4 regions of the Halomonas sp. ATBC28 genome follow, and region 1 is predicted to be linked to each of the others. Evidence: predicted binding sites of a transcription regulator. Region 1 holds the regulator's gene; each other region holds the start of a gene.
What was found. Region 1 encodes LexA, which represses DNA repair genes until DNA is damaged. Its sites were predicted from a motif close to TACTGTNTANNTANACAGTA; they were not measured.
Positions count from the first base shown of each region.

Region 2: the regulator LexA is predicted to act here: its motif matches at 2,714-2,733, upstream of umuD (translesion error-prone DNA polymerase V autoproteolytic subunit).
Region 3: the regulator LexA is predicted to act here: its motif matches at 1,514-1,533, upstream of recA (recombinase RecA).
Region 4: the regulator LexA is predicted to act here: its motif matches at 1,012-1,031, upstream of E0L35_RS17515 (LuxR family transcriptional regulator).

Region 1 covers NZ_VCQL01000027.1:38,299-41,830, reverse strand. Annotated here, with positions in the region: gene purU (formyltetrahydrofolate deformylase) at 1-285, shown strand, start outside; gene E0L35_RS22605 (energy-coupling factor ABC transporter permease) at 310-981, shown strand; gene lexA (transcriptional repressor LexA) at 990-1,670, opposite strand; gene E0L35_RS22595 (TetR/AcrR family transcriptional regulator) at 1,938-2,630, shown strand; gene E0L35_RS22590 (L,D-transpeptidase) at 2,608-3,144, shown strand; gene nagZ (beta-N-acetylhexosaminidase) at 3,208-3,532, shown strand, end outside.
Region 2 covers NZ_VCQL01000019.1:42,272-45,803, reverse strand. Annotated here, with positions in the region: gene E0L35_RS19685 (sodium-dependent transporter) at 1-936, shown strand, start outside; gene E0L35_RS19680 (Y-family DNA polymerase) at 898-2,262, opposite strand; gene umuD (translesion error-prone DNA polymerase V autoproteolytic subunit) at 2,259-2,690, opposite strand; gene glyA (serine hydroxymethyltransferase) at 2,934-3,532, shown strand, end outside.
Region 3 covers NZ_VCQL01000015.1:64,863-68,394, forward strand. Annotated here, with positions in the region: gene mutS (DNA mismatch repair protein MutS) at 1-800, opposite strand, end outside; gene E0L35_RS17175 (CinA family protein) at 884-1,423, shown strand; gene recA (recombinase RecA) at 1,553-2,626, shown strand; gene E0L35_RS17185 (regulatory protein RecX) at 2,651-3,115, shown strand; gene alaS (alanine--tRNA ligase) at 3,330-3,532, shown strand, end outside.
Region 4 covers NZ_VCQL01000015.1:141,389-144,920, reverse strand. Annotated here, with positions in the region: gene E0L35_RS17520 (MFS transporter) at 1-843, shown strand, start outside; gene E0L35_RS17515 (LuxR family transcriptional regulator) at 1,290-1,925, shown strand; gene E0L35_RS26880 (DUF808 family protein) at 1,953-2,129, opposite strand; gene E0L35_RS17510 (DUF808 family protein) at 2,158-2,544, opposite strand; gene E0L35_RS17505 (GIY-YIG nuclease family protein) at 2,735-3,532, opposite strand, start outside.

The DNA.
Region 1 (3,532 bases):
ATTCACCACAGCTTTTTGCCCTCTTTTGCCGGGGCTAAGCCCTACCACCAGGCCTACCAGCGGGGGGTTAAGCTGATTGGCGCTACCTGCCACTATGTGACCGAGGAACTCGACGCAGGCCCTATCATCGAACAGGATATCCATCGCGTTAGCCACTGCCATACACCCACGGATTTAGTGCGCTTTGGACGTGATGTAGAAAAAGCCGTGCTCGCTCGCGGTTTGCGCTGGCACTTGGAAGACCGCGTGCTGGTGCACGGTAACAAGACAGTGGTATTTAGCTAACGCTCATCAACCTGAGAGGCAGCCATGTCATTCGCGCAAAGTGTATTAGCGCCCTGGGCGCTGCTGCTCACCTGGCTACTCTCGTTAGCAGTGATCGCATGGGCGCTTTGGGGGCGGCCCTGGCAGGTGTTGATAGCGGATTCAGCGCTTCAGCACCGCTGGCTGGGTGCTACGCTGGCGGTGATGCTGATGTGGCAGCTTCGTGCCCAGGCTGTTGATTGGCTAACGCTACACCTTGTTTTTACAGTATTGATGACACTCGTTTTTAAAGCGCCATTAGCGCTGATTAGCAACGTGCTGATCAACATTGCCATGGTGGTGATTGGCAGCAATGAGTGGATGTTGCTGGGGGCAAATGTGCTGGTTACCGGGATCGTCCCGGCGGCCGTTATTGGCACGGTATGGCGGCTGGTAGATCGCCGCCTGCCGGATAACTTGATGGTATTTCTGTTTGCCTGCGGCTTTTTTGGCGCGGCGCTGGCAACGCTGGGAGGAGGCTTGGCGGCGGTAGTGCTGATTATCGTCGCGGGTACAGACCCTGAGGCGATCTATCTCGCCCAGGAGTATGCGCGTTTTTTACCACTGCTAATGCCTTCAGAGGCATTTATTACTGGCATGCTGCTGAGCATCCTGCTGGTCTATCACCCAAACTGGGTGGCCACCTTCAATGACCACCGCTATATCGACCTGCAGTAGCGGATTTATTAGCCGAGTGCCTGGCCGTTGCCACCACGAATTACGCCGACTCCAACGCCTTCAATATCGAGCGCTTGAGAGCGCAGGTCGATTTCAATGGGCGCAAAATCAGGGTTCTCTGCAAACAGCGTCACTTGGTGCCCCTGGCGTTTGAAGCGTTTAACCGTTACTTCATCGTCCAGGCGGGCAACCACGATCTGGCCATCGCGAACCCGGTCAGTGCGATGAACCGCCAGTAAATCACCTTCCAAAATGCCAATATCCTTCATGGAAAGGCCGCGTACGCGCAGCAGATAGTCAGCTTTGGGAGTGAAGTACTCGGCCGGTAGCGGGCAGTAGCGATCAATATGTTCGGCGGCCAAAATGGGGCTGCCGGCAGCTACTTCCCCGATCACAGGCAGGCCAGTGGGTGGGGCTTCCACGTTGGTTGTGGGTAAGGCGGTGACTGCGCTATCCAGGACTTCTTGAGGTTCCTGGTTGGGCAGGCGGATGCCGCGAGAGGTGTTGCGGATAATGCGAATAACACCTTTGCGTTCCAGCGCGCGCAGGTGCTCTTCAGCCGCATTGGGTGAGCGGAAGCCAAGTGCTTTGGCAATCTCGGCGCGGGTAGGAGGGTAGCCAAATTCGCCCATGGTCTTAACGATAAAATCAAACACGTGCTGTTGGCGAGCGGTTAGCGGACGCGACATACCAGACTCCATAAATAGTGAATAGACAGTAACAAGTTAAATGTCGACTTAATCAATAAGTGTTTAAGTATACAGTATGTTCCTCTGTCCAGTATATGGCTTGTCAGTGCCTATTGCCGATGTCTATGCAATTTTTCTAATCGTTTGAAACTAAGTTTCTGCTTATTTAATACGTCACATTTTGTCAATAAATCAAGCGTTGAGCCCGCCTACGTTATGGCATAGTATTTTGCTATGTTTTAAACAACTGTTTCCCTGGAGAGCGACATGGCTCAATCTGATACGGTGACCCGTATACTCGACACCGCCGAGGTGCTGTTTGCAGAGCGGGGTTTTGCTGAAACTTCGCTGCGCAACATCACTAGCAAAGCGCGGGTTAACTTAGCCGCTGTTAATTACCATTTTGGTTCCAAAAAAGCCTTGATTCAGGCCGTTTTTGCCCGCTACCTGGATCCGTTTAGTCAGCGCTTTCATACTGCTCTAGATGAGCTCGAGGGCCAACACGCCGGGCGCGTTATCCCGCTGGAAACACTGCTCGAGACCATGGCAACTACCGTTCTCGCGGTGCCCGCCGAGCGCAATAGTTTGAAAGTGTTTATGCGCCTGCTGGGTCTTGCCTACAGTCAAGCACAGGGACATCTAAGACGTTATATCCAGGAAGAGTATGGCGATGTGTTTACACGCTTCACCGAGCTTGTGCGCAAAGCAACGCCGGATCTGCCTGACGCCGAGCGTTTTTGGCGGCTACACTTTGTGCTCGGCACGGTAATCTTTACCTTGTCTGGCCTCGATGCGCTACGCGATATCGCGGAGAAGGATTACCACGAGCAGGTCTCTGTGCGTGATTTGGTCAGGCGATTGCTCCCGGTAGTGGTGGCTGCTATGAATGCGCCGTTACCCATAGCCCTTGACGGTGCCAAGCCAGAAGAAGGAAAACATGCGAACTCCTACGCTAGCTGAGCTACCTCCAACGGAACATATCTGGCTGGAGATTGATACTACCGAACAGTTGCTGCGCTGTTGGCGAGGGCCAAAAGTGCTCCATGAGTGTTCTATTTCATCCGGTGCTGCCGGAAGCGGGGAGCGCAACGGCAGTGGTAAAACCCCTCGCGGGTGGCACTATGTGCGCGCGGCCATTGGCGGTGATATGCCCGAAAATGCGGTGTTTCGAGGTCGCCGCTGGACGGGCGAGACATTTTCGCCCGAACTCGCCGAAGAGCATCCAGAGCGTGACTGGATTCTGACCCGCATACTGTGGCTGTGTGGCTTGGAAAAGGGCGTGAACCGCGGTGGTCAGGTGGACTCGCAACGGCGCTATATTTACCTGCACGGGACGCCGCCTGACGAGCCCATGGGCGTTGCTGCGTCCCACGGCTGTATTCGTTTACGCAATAGTGATTTGCTCTATATCTTTTCGTTAGCGTTGCCGGGCACCCCTGTTTGGTTGCACGGTGGACGCCAGTCCTTTGACTGATCAGATTTTGACACCGCTAGACGATCGTCTAGAATCATCGCCCCTTTTCATGGACCTATCACGATGACTCAACCGTTAGGCCCGGTCATGCTTGACCTTGAAGGCCCAAAATTGACGGCTGCAGAAAAACGCTTGCTGCTAGAACCGACGGTAGGGGGCGTAATTTTGTTTGCCCGCAACGTTGAAAATGGCTATCAGGTTCGCAAGCTCTGCAGCGATATTCGCCGTGTGCGTGCTGATTTACTGCTTGCCGTGGATCAAGAAGGCGGTCGCGTTCAGCGCATAAAAGAGGGGTTAACACGCCTGCCTGCCATGGCGCGTATCGGCGAGTGTTACCGCGCTGCCCAGGGAGAGGGGCTGGCGTTAGCTAAAGATGCCGGCTGGTTGT
Region 2 (3,532 bases), on a different contig from region 1:
AAGAGCGTTAGCTGGATGATGCCGGGGCTGGTGATCATGCTGGTGGTGCTGATTGGCTTTGGTATGTTTTCCGGTGGTTTTGGCGCCGCGGTTAACTTTCTGTTCTCGTTCAATGCGGGCAGCCTCTCTAGCGAGGGCCTGCTGGCAGCGCTGGGCCATGCGTTTTTCACCCTCTCGCTGGCCTCTGGGGCGATTCTGACCTACGGCAGCTACTTGCCTAAAGACGCCTCTATTGGCCGCACCACGGTGAGTGTGGCGGTGGCGGATACCGTTGTTGCCTTGATGGCGGGGCTTGCGATCTTCCCGGTTATTTTCGCCAATGGCATGAACCCCGGCGAAGGCCCTGGGCTAATTTTTATGAGCCTGCCGTTGGCCTTCCAGGCGATGCCGCTGGGCACCCTGTTTGGCATTCTGTTCTTCCTGATGCTCTCTATGGCAGCGCTGACCTCTTCGATCTCTATGGTCGAAGCCACGGTTTCCTGGCTGTGCGACAACAAAGGTATCTCGCGTCCGGCAGCCGCCTGGGGCACCGGTATTGTGCTGTGGTTGATTAGCACACTGGCGATGCTGTCGTTTAACCTGGGCGCGGATTGGACACTGGCCGGTAAGAACTTCTTTGACTGGCTGGATTATCTAACCTCGCGCTGGATGATGCCGTTGGGTGGTCTGGGCACGGTAGTGGTAGCGGGGTTTGTGCTGAAAAGCGAGACCTTCCGCGACGAGCTGGGGCTTGCCCCCTTGCCTTATGCGCTGTGGCTGACCATGGTGCGCTACGTTAGCCCGCTGGGCATTGTGGTGATTTTTGTCGACGCGCTGGGCGTTTATCAGGTCTCGTTTGCGGCTCACTGGCCCTGGTTGCTGGGGATTCTGTTTGCCATGGTCGCGCTTGGAGAAACCTTAAGCCCGCGGCTGCGTACTGCGCTTAGCGCTGGTTAACGCCTGGTGTTTTTTCTGCTTCTCTTTCTGCTTTGCCTCGGCGTCGGCGACTGCGCCGGGGTGAGTGCCCACTTTCATCAACTCGTCCCAGCGCGTGGTATAGCGGTCTGAGCGGTGGGCGCAGCGCAGTTGCCAAGCAGCAGGGGCATCCGTCATACCAAAGCTGATAGTGCCTTGCCCCATGCGCTGGTTGATCTGATCCACGGTTGCCATTAAAAACGGATGGCGATCACGGACTGGCGGATGCAGCAGCGAAAGCTGGTGCTGCTCTGCATCCACTAAATCCAGCAGCATCACGCCAGCTTTCATGAACTGGTAGCGGGGGCGATGAATCTGCTCAAGGCCTTGGCGTACGGCATCAAGGATCACCCGGGTATCGTCGCTGGGTGAGGGCAGGGCGATCAGCGCCTGCGGGAAGTATTGCAACTGATCGCGGCGATGACGGTTAGTGTTGAGAAATACCATCACCGCACGAGCTAAGCTACGTTGCTCGCGAAGTTTTTCAGCGCTGCGCTGGGCGTGGCGCCGCAGTGCATTATGTACTTCTGCAAAAACGCCGGTGGGCTGGCCGAAAGAGCGCGAGGTCATAATGCGTTGGCGCGGTTGATCCAGGGCGTTCATCTCCATACAAGGCGTGCCACGCAGCTCGAGCGCGGTGCGCGCCAGCACCACAGAGAAGCGCTTGCGCAACTGCTTGTCGTCGCTTTGACGCAAGTCCCAAGCGGTGGTCACGCCGCCAATCGCTAAGCGCCCGGCAAGCCGATGGCCGACGCCCCACACGCTGCCCACCGGCGTACGTTTGAGCAGCGCCTGCGTCGTGTGATCTTGTCCATTAAGCAGGCAAACGCCTTGGTAATGTGGGTCTTGCTTGGCAAGGTGATTGGCTAATTTGGCGAGCGTGTGGGTGGGTGCCAGCCCAACACACACCGGTAACCCTAAATGGCGGCGAATACGATGGTGCAATTCTCGCCCCAGCCTCTCACACTGCTCTGTGGTTAATCCTTCCAGGTAGACGAACATTTCATCTATTGAGTAGGGCGCAATTGCAGGGCAGGCATCGCGTAGTAGTTGGGTCAGCCGTGCCGACATATCTCCGTAGAGTTCATAGTTAGACGACAGCAGGTGGATCTCGCCGCGCTGACGCATTTCTTCAAGCTTGAAGGCTGGCGCACCCATAGGGATACCCAGCGCTTTTAACTCGGCGGAGCGGGCGATGACACAGCCGTCGTTGTTCGACATTACCCCCACGGGCCTACCTTCCAGCTTGGGCTGAAAAACCCGCTCGCAGCTGACGTAGAAGTTGTTGGCATCGACTAGACCGATCATCGCAAGTACTCGTGCACGACGGCGCGCACTACCCCCCATAGCTGGCAGTCGCTGCCTTCAAGTGGCAGTGGCGGATAGTTAGGATGTGTTGAGCACAGGTGCGGCGTTCCCCGATAGAGCGCATAGCGTTTAATTAGGGCCTCGCCCTCTAGCATAGCGACCAGAATATGTCCCAGTTGCGGTTCAATACTGCGATCAACCACCAGCAAATCACCCTCAAAAATTCCCCAACCCTCCATGCTGTCGCCGGTGGCGGTGACATAAAACGTCTCAGTAGGGTTTTTAACCAGCCGTGTGTTGAGATCCAGCATGCATGGCTCGTAATCCTGGGCTGGCGAAGGAAAGCCACTAAAACCAGCGCGGCCACAAGGCTGCGGCTGAGAGGTTAACGGCAAGGCAGGGGTAAAGTGAGAAGACTGGCCCGGCATCGTCGGCATCCTGGTGCTTAAAATATTGTATAAATATACAGTATTTTGCATGGCGAAGGAAAACGCAAATTGACGCCCCCTGAGATCGCTTCATTGCGTTCGCGATGACACTTTCTCTGTCATTACATGAATCACGCTCATGCAAGACCTGACGAGGATGCGATGAAAGTCGCGTCAGGCTGCGTTATGATAGCGCCCTCGCTTCTTCCATGATGACCCTTTCTCGTTACGAGGTTCCCGCCGATGTTCAGCCGCGATATGACAATTGCCGGATTTGATGATGTGCTGTTTGATGCCATGCAGAAAGAAGTGGAGCGCCAAGAGGCCCACATCGAACTGATCGCTTCCGAAAACTACGCCAGCCCCCGCGTACTCGAAGCTCAGGGCAGCCAGCTGACCAATAAATACGCTGAGGGCTACCCCGGTAAGCGCTACTACGGCGGCTGTGAGTTCGTCGATATCGCTGAAAACCTGGCCATTGATTACGCCAAAGAGCTGTTCGGCGCCACCTACGTGAACGTTCAGCCCCACTCAGGCTCGCAAGCCAACAGCGCGGTGTTCCAAGCGCTGGTTAAGCCAGGCGATACCATTTTAGGTATGAGCCTGGATGCGGGCGGCCACCTGACCCATGGTGCCAAGCCTAATTTTTCCGGCAAGCACTACAACGCCATTCAGTACGGTCTGGATGAGCAGGGGTTAATTGATTACGCTCAAGTGGCCCAGCTTGCTCGCGAGCACAAGCCCAAAATGATCATCGCCGGCTTCTCAGCCTATTCACAAATTGTTGATTGGGCCAAGTTCCGTGAAATCGCCGATGAAGTAGGCGCTTACTTACTCGTTGA
Region 3 (3,532 bases), on a different contig from region 1:
ATCACCACCGCGTCGTCGCGGTTCTCAACGCTGATGGCGGTCACGTGGGGCAGGCGCGAGCGCTGAGTGTCCCGGGCATAATCGATCAATACCCCGGCAGCAATTAGCGCAGAGGTTAAGTGCGCACAGCCAAAGCCACGTAAATCCTGCACTTCGAACTGGTCGCAGAGGCTACGGGTAGCGCTTTCCAAATCAAACAGCCACTCGCCCTGGCGGCGCAGGCTGCGTTTCTGCGACCAGGCCTCGGGTAGCGTTAAGCTTTCGGGTACCAGCAGCTCGGCCGGGGAGAGACGCGTCAGCTCGGCGAGCATTTCGGCTTCGCTGTCTACTTCCAGTACGTTGAAGCGACCACTGGAGAGCTCCAGCCAGGCAAGGCCCCAGCTCTCTTTTCCGGGAGAAACGGACACCAGTACGTTGTCGCGGCGGGCATCGAGCAGCGCTTCATCGTGGAGTGTGCCAGGGGTAACGATACGCACCACTTGGCGCTCAACGGGCCCTTTGCTGGTCGCGGGGTCGCCAATTTGCTCACAAATAGCGACCGACTCGCCGCCAGCGACGAGGCGGGCCAGATAGCCCTCAGCGCTGTGATAGGGGACGCCTGCCATCGGGATCGGCTTGCCGCCTGACTGCCCACGCTGGGTAAGGGTAATATCCAGCAGTGCGGCGGCGCGCTTGGCGTCGTCGAAAAACAGTTCATAAAAATCCCCCATGCGGTAGAACAGCAGTACCTCGGGGTGCTCGCGCTTGATCTTTAAATATTGCGTGATCATGGGCGTGTTAGGGGGAATGGCCTGTGACATGGGCGTCCTGATTGAGCAATTTCTTTGAGAAAGCTAAACGCAGTATTCTACGCTGAATAGACGACTCACTTGAAGGAGCGACCATAGTGCCCAGCGAAACTAGCCTGAAAAATCTTGATTTAACCCTGTTAGCTCAGCGGCTGGGGCGGCTGTGTAAGCAGTTGAATGTGGAAGTGACCGCCGCTGAGTCATGTACGGGGGGCGGCATTGCCAGCGCCATTACCGAGGTGGCGGGTAGCTCTGCTTACTTTACGACGGGCTATGTGACCTATGCGAATGCTGCTAAAACGCGCTTATTGGGGGTGCCTGAGACCACGCTGGCCGAGCACGGTGCTGTCAGTAAGGAGGTCGTCAAAGCCATGGTGCTGGGTGCCTGTAATGAAAGTGGCGCGGGCTTAGCTGTTGCCGTTAGCGGTGTTGCAGGCCCAGAGGGGGGGAGCGCTGAAAAGCCGGTGGGTACGGTTTGGTTGGCCTGGGGAGATGCTGCTGCCCAGGAAGCTGAATGCTTTCACTTTCCAGGTGACCGTCAGTCGGTGCGAGAGCAGGCCGTGCGTCAGGCCTTGGTTGGGCTGGTGGCGCGCCTGAATGAGCGCGAGAAGGCGAGCAAGACGAACCAGCCGTAAGAAAAAGGCGCATATGCAAAAAGGCTGTTGATAAAATAGATGAGAGAAAGCGCGATCAAGGATTTGTTTACGGCGCAATCTTTGGCATACTACTGGCTAATTATACAGCTTGTTATGAGGAATCTCTGAATGGCTCAGGATGACAACCGCACTAAAGCGCTAAACGCTGCACTCACCCAAATCGACCGTCAGTTCGGCAAGGGCACCGTCATGCGTCTAGGCGACGCACCGCGTGTCGTCATGCCGTCGGTTTCCACTGGTTCATTGGGTCTGGATATCGCCCTCGGCATCGGCGGGCTGCCGTTTGGCCGCGTGGCTGAAATTTTTGGTCCAGAGTCCTCGGGTAAAACGACACTGACCCTTTCGGTGATTGCGCAAGCGCAAAAGCAAGGCAAAGTGTGTGCCTTCGTCGATGCCGAGCATGCGCTTGACCCCAGCTACGCAGAAAAGCTAGGCGTCAACCTGGATGATCTACTGATTTCCCAGCCGGACACCGGTGAGCAGGCGCTGGAAATTACCGACATGCTGGTACGCTCTGGCGGTGTTGACGTGATTGTTATCGACTCGGTCGCTGCGTTGACCCCGCGCGCTGAAATCGAAGGCGAAATGGGTGATTCCCACGTTGGCCTACAGGCGCGTTTGATGTCTCAGGCACTGCGTAAAATCACCGGTAATATCAAAAACGCCAATTGCTTGGTGATCTTCATCAACCAGATCCGCATGAAGATCGGCGTCATGTTCGGTAGCCCCGAAACCACCACTGGTGGTAACGCGCTGAAGTTCTATGCCAGCGTGCGTCTGGATATTCGTCGTACCGGCTCGGTGAAAGTGGGTGATGAAGTCACCGGTAACGAAACCCGCGTGAAAGTAGTCAAAAACAAGGTAGCACCGCCATTCCGTCAGGCTGAATTCCAGATTCTTTACGGCAAGGGTATCTACCACGCCGGTGAGGTCATCGACCTGGGCGTGCAGTGCAACCTAGTCGACAAAGCCGGTGCCTGGTACAGCTATAAAGGTAAGAAAATCGGTCAAGGTAAAGCCAATTCAGCGCTGTATCTGGAAGAGCACCCGGAAATTATGCTCGAAATCGAAACGCAGATTCGTGAGCAGCTCTTGGCCAAGCCCGATCCTAAAAAGGAGAAGGAAGATGCGCCTGCCGAAGCAGCGGCAGAATTGGATGCGGGTGATGACGATCTGCTTTAAGACGACTCTCGCTAAGATAAGCTGATGGCATTCACCTCCCAGCGTGATGCTACGCCCCGTGATATCGCCATTGGCTTACTGGCTCGGCGCGAATACTCCCGCGCCGAGCTTGCTCAGCGTCTGAAGAAAAAGTCTTTCGACGATGCCGCTATTGATGAGTGCCTGGACGCCTTGGTTGAACAAGGGCTGCAGTCTGACGCGCGCTTTGCGGCCAGTTTCGTGCGCTCGCGCATACTGCGTGGCCAAGGCGTGATTCGTATTAAAGGCGAGTTGCGCCAGCGCGGCATAGACCAGGAAACCCTTGCCACCGCTTTTGAAGAAGTGGAGGGGGGCGAGCAGGTCGACTGGTTTGAGCTAGCCCGGGAAACCCTGGCGCGGCGTTTTGATAGCCCCGGTGAGACCCCCAAAGAGCGCGCTAGGCGTGAACGTTTTCTCGCCAGTCGCGGCTTCGATTTTGAACAAATTCGCTATGCGCTCTCCTGTCTGTAATACGTTTTCCCCAGCCTATACAATACCCCCTCTTACATTTCTAGTAGCGCTCTAATACGCTTGTTCATCCAGTTGTTTACGTGGCTGTTTGCCTTTCTGCCACTAAGTGCGGCTTTAGTCGTTTGACAACTGCGCTATAATGGCTGCTTTGCGACCCCTGAGGGTAGCGGCAACAGCGCCCTGGGACATCACGCTTTCTTGTTACGGATACCCTATGAAAAGCGCAGAGATTAGACAGGCCTTTCTCACCTTCTTCGAAGAGCAGGGGCATACGATTGTACCCACCAGCTCATTAGTGCCGGGCAACGACCCGACGCTGCTGTTTACCAATGCCGGCATGGTGCCGTTTAAAGATGTGTTTCTAGGCCGCGATCCGCGCCCTTACGTGCGCGCCACCTCTGCGCAGCGCTGCGTTCG
Region 4 (3,532 bases), on a different contig from region 1:
GCGCTCATAGGAGTGGGCGCATCTTCTGTTCCTTTGATAATTGCTTTTTATAACAGAGATAAAAAACATGAGAATATCATTGGATATATTATGGGAGGTGTTCTTCTTGGCATTATTGGATCTAGATTCGCATCAGGAATTTTATCAAACTTCTTAGGTTGGCGTGGCATTTATATAGTTTCTTTTTTTCTTATGCTTTTGGGGGCAACCTTTGTCCTTAAAAACATGAAGCCTAATAGTGAGGATAAAGAAAAAAATATTAGTTACTTGAATGTCATACGCAGCAATATTATGGCAACTTTAGAAGATAGAAGCGTCCGACTATATTGTTTCTATGGCTTTGCAACGATGTTTTCATTTACAGCCTTCTGGACTAATATTGCGACTTACCTTGACCAGTCACTCGACTTCTCTACAACAGAAATCGCCTTATTCTCTCTTTTGGGGGTATTAGGAGCACTTGTTGCTATTTACGCTCCGGTTATAACTGGATCGATATTCAAGACAAGTCTCCGGCTTTTCATGACTGGAATTGCACTATTGGCATGCGCTATAGCACTACCAAACAGTTTAATTTGGCTAGGAGGGTTCACTGCACTGTTTGATGCATTAATCCAGCTCATTCATGTATCAAACCAAAAGAAATTATATTCTAGAAGCAAGGAAAAGGAGGCGCAAGCAGCTAGTAATTATATGACATTCTTCATGTTGGGCGGTGCCGCAGGTGGATTCACCTCGTCGATTGTATACACAATTAGCAGTTGGAATGGCGTTTTGACAATGTGCTTAGGGCTATTTCTGCTGATGGTAATTATTGAAAGGAAAAAGTATGCCGAATATTAAACCCAACTGACTTATAAGATAGGCTTAAAAAAGGTGGATGGTAACCTCTTTTATAATCGATACATTTCTGCAAAAACATAATTTCAAGCAGCCATCCACTGTGGGTGAAAGCACCCGTGCTTCTACAAAGCTATTCAACAGCTCTGTCGATCAACCCCGACGAGAGCTACCTGAAGGAACAAACAGTAGAGTTAAGCACACTCGATGGCCTACCGTTTCCGGCATTTGCCGCGTCGGCGTGCGGCTTGATGCCGGTATTACCGAAGATATGACGATTTAGGCACTCGATGACCGCAATATCACTCACCTCGCGTTCTTGAATTTAGAATGTAGCTAGGTTTCCTTGAAAAACACCTAGGTTACCGGTATATTAATTTATGTTAGGCTTATATTAAAAGACATAGTCGGTACCATTAAATCAGCTAAGATATCTATGGTGAAACCTCATGGTAGATAGTTGCAGCAGGCTAGGCCTCATGCTCAAGTCGTATTTAATGAATTTTGGTGAGGATCGATACTCGTTATTAACTATCCGAAACGGGATGGAAATTGATTTAGAAACCAGCCTTCCAGAAGAGTGGAAGACTGAATTTCTAAATAGGAAAATGTATATTAAAAGCGAAATAGTTAAAGAAGCGAAGCATCACATAACGCCTTTCAAGTGGTCACCAGAAGAGTACTACGACTCAGACATTACCTATCTTACAAAAACATATAACATATCTCTCGGAATCTCTTGCTCTATAAACACCTGGAACTCCAAGACTATTTTAACTATCTATACTAACAACTCCACATCTCAATTCAATAAAAATTTTGATGATATGGCGAAGCTGCATTTATATAACCTTTTAAGTATTTTTGAAAAGCACCAAGAGACACCTGACTATAAAGAGCTGACTCTACGAGAACTAGAAGTCGCCAACCTTCTTAAGTTTGGAAAAACTTACAACGAAATCAGCATTATACTGGACTTATCTGAGCGAACAGTTAGATTCCATACCAATAATATAGTTGAAAAGATGAATGTCTATACCGTTAAGCACGCATTGTTTAAGGCCACATCGATGGGGCTGATATAAGGGGAATGCTCCAAGAATGGAGATCACTTAATGGGACTGCTTGCAGGCCTCAGCCACCACGCCATACACCAAAATAGTGATGAAAAACGCCACCACTACTAGGCTCGCCAGCTGTGACCAGAATCCCTGATGGTAGGCAGTGGCAAGCGCAATCACCATGATTTCGGCGGACAGAATCAGATCGGTTCGAATGGCACCACTCACGATCTCTTCTCGGCCACCGGCCCCTTCTCTACTGCTGGCTTGTCATCATCATGATTGCCTGAGAGCTTGTGCCAGACCTTCTCAGCACCCTCATAGGCCAAATAAGGCCGCCCACCATCAAGATGATCGGCAATAGCGCGGGCAAAAAGTGATTCAGCAGCAGCGCCATTGGCAAGATAAAAATCAGCTTGTTGCGGATCGATCCCAGCGCGATCTGCTTCACAAGCGACAGTTCACGCTCCGCTGCCACTCCCTGCAAATATTGCGGCGTCACCGCTGTATCATCGACCACCACCCCAGCCGCCTTCGCCGTCGCACGCCCAGCGGCGGCACTCACATCGTCCAGTGATGCTGCGGTCAACTTCGCCAATGCGGCAATGTCATCCAGTAATCCTATCAAGCCACCTATGGCCATGGGTGATTCCTCCGTGAATAACAAGTGCAGATAGTAAAGCACACAGCGACTTGGGCGCATCGCCTCTTTTGCCGCAAGTGCAGTGTTGTTTCAGTCTCCCACTCAATTAACTGCCACCTGCTGAGTATGCTCAAAAGCGGTATTAGGTAGAGAATCTTATTGAGCCTCGGGGAAGCTCAGTAAGCACATATTAAATACTCGCCAAGCGCTCATCCTGAATGGCCTTCAAAGTTTTTCCGCTGGCATCTTTCCAGGCCAGCCGACCATTGGCGCTGCCGCCTACCAATACGCCTGCCGCTGTTGAGGGGGATGAAAAGCGGAAATCTTGGGTAAACACCAGCTTTCCATCTAGCGGCGCGAGCACACCGCGTTCTTGCAGAAGTTGACGCTGTTCGCGCATGTAGTCGTGAATAGAGAGCGTCTCTTCAGCACGAGCCAATGAGCCTTTTATTACCACAAAGCCATCGGCTACTTCTCTACCAGCACCCTCGGCCCCACGTTCATTGAGATAGAGCGTAAGCGGCGGCTCGACTTGCTCTGAAGATGACGCAGCGGCTTGGCTGCTAGCTGCTTCAAACGCATCAATTCCCAACAGCGGAAAAATCACCAGCATTTCAGCTAAAAACCACTCAGCATCGGCACGGTCGGCTTCAGAAAGCGGGGGCGGTGCAGGAAAGGTGCCGTTATCTAGCGCCCACTGGTTAGCGGTCTTCGCCAGAGCCAGTAAACCTGCTTCCAGGTAACGCACGTTGGCTTTGTTCAAGCCCTCGTTGGTGCTGGTGAAGGCAACTGCCCGCGTCCAAAACTCCTTACCCGAGACATGCTGCTTAATACGCTCTCCTAGCGCATCGGCTTCACCCACATATAGCTTGGCAACACCCTCTTCCGTTAGCCCGCTGAGCACATAGACACCCGGTTGCGCCATTTCGCTTCTAGCCAGCGCACGCTCAAGCTGTGAACGGTTAGCCACCACCGCCCTGCCCGTCCA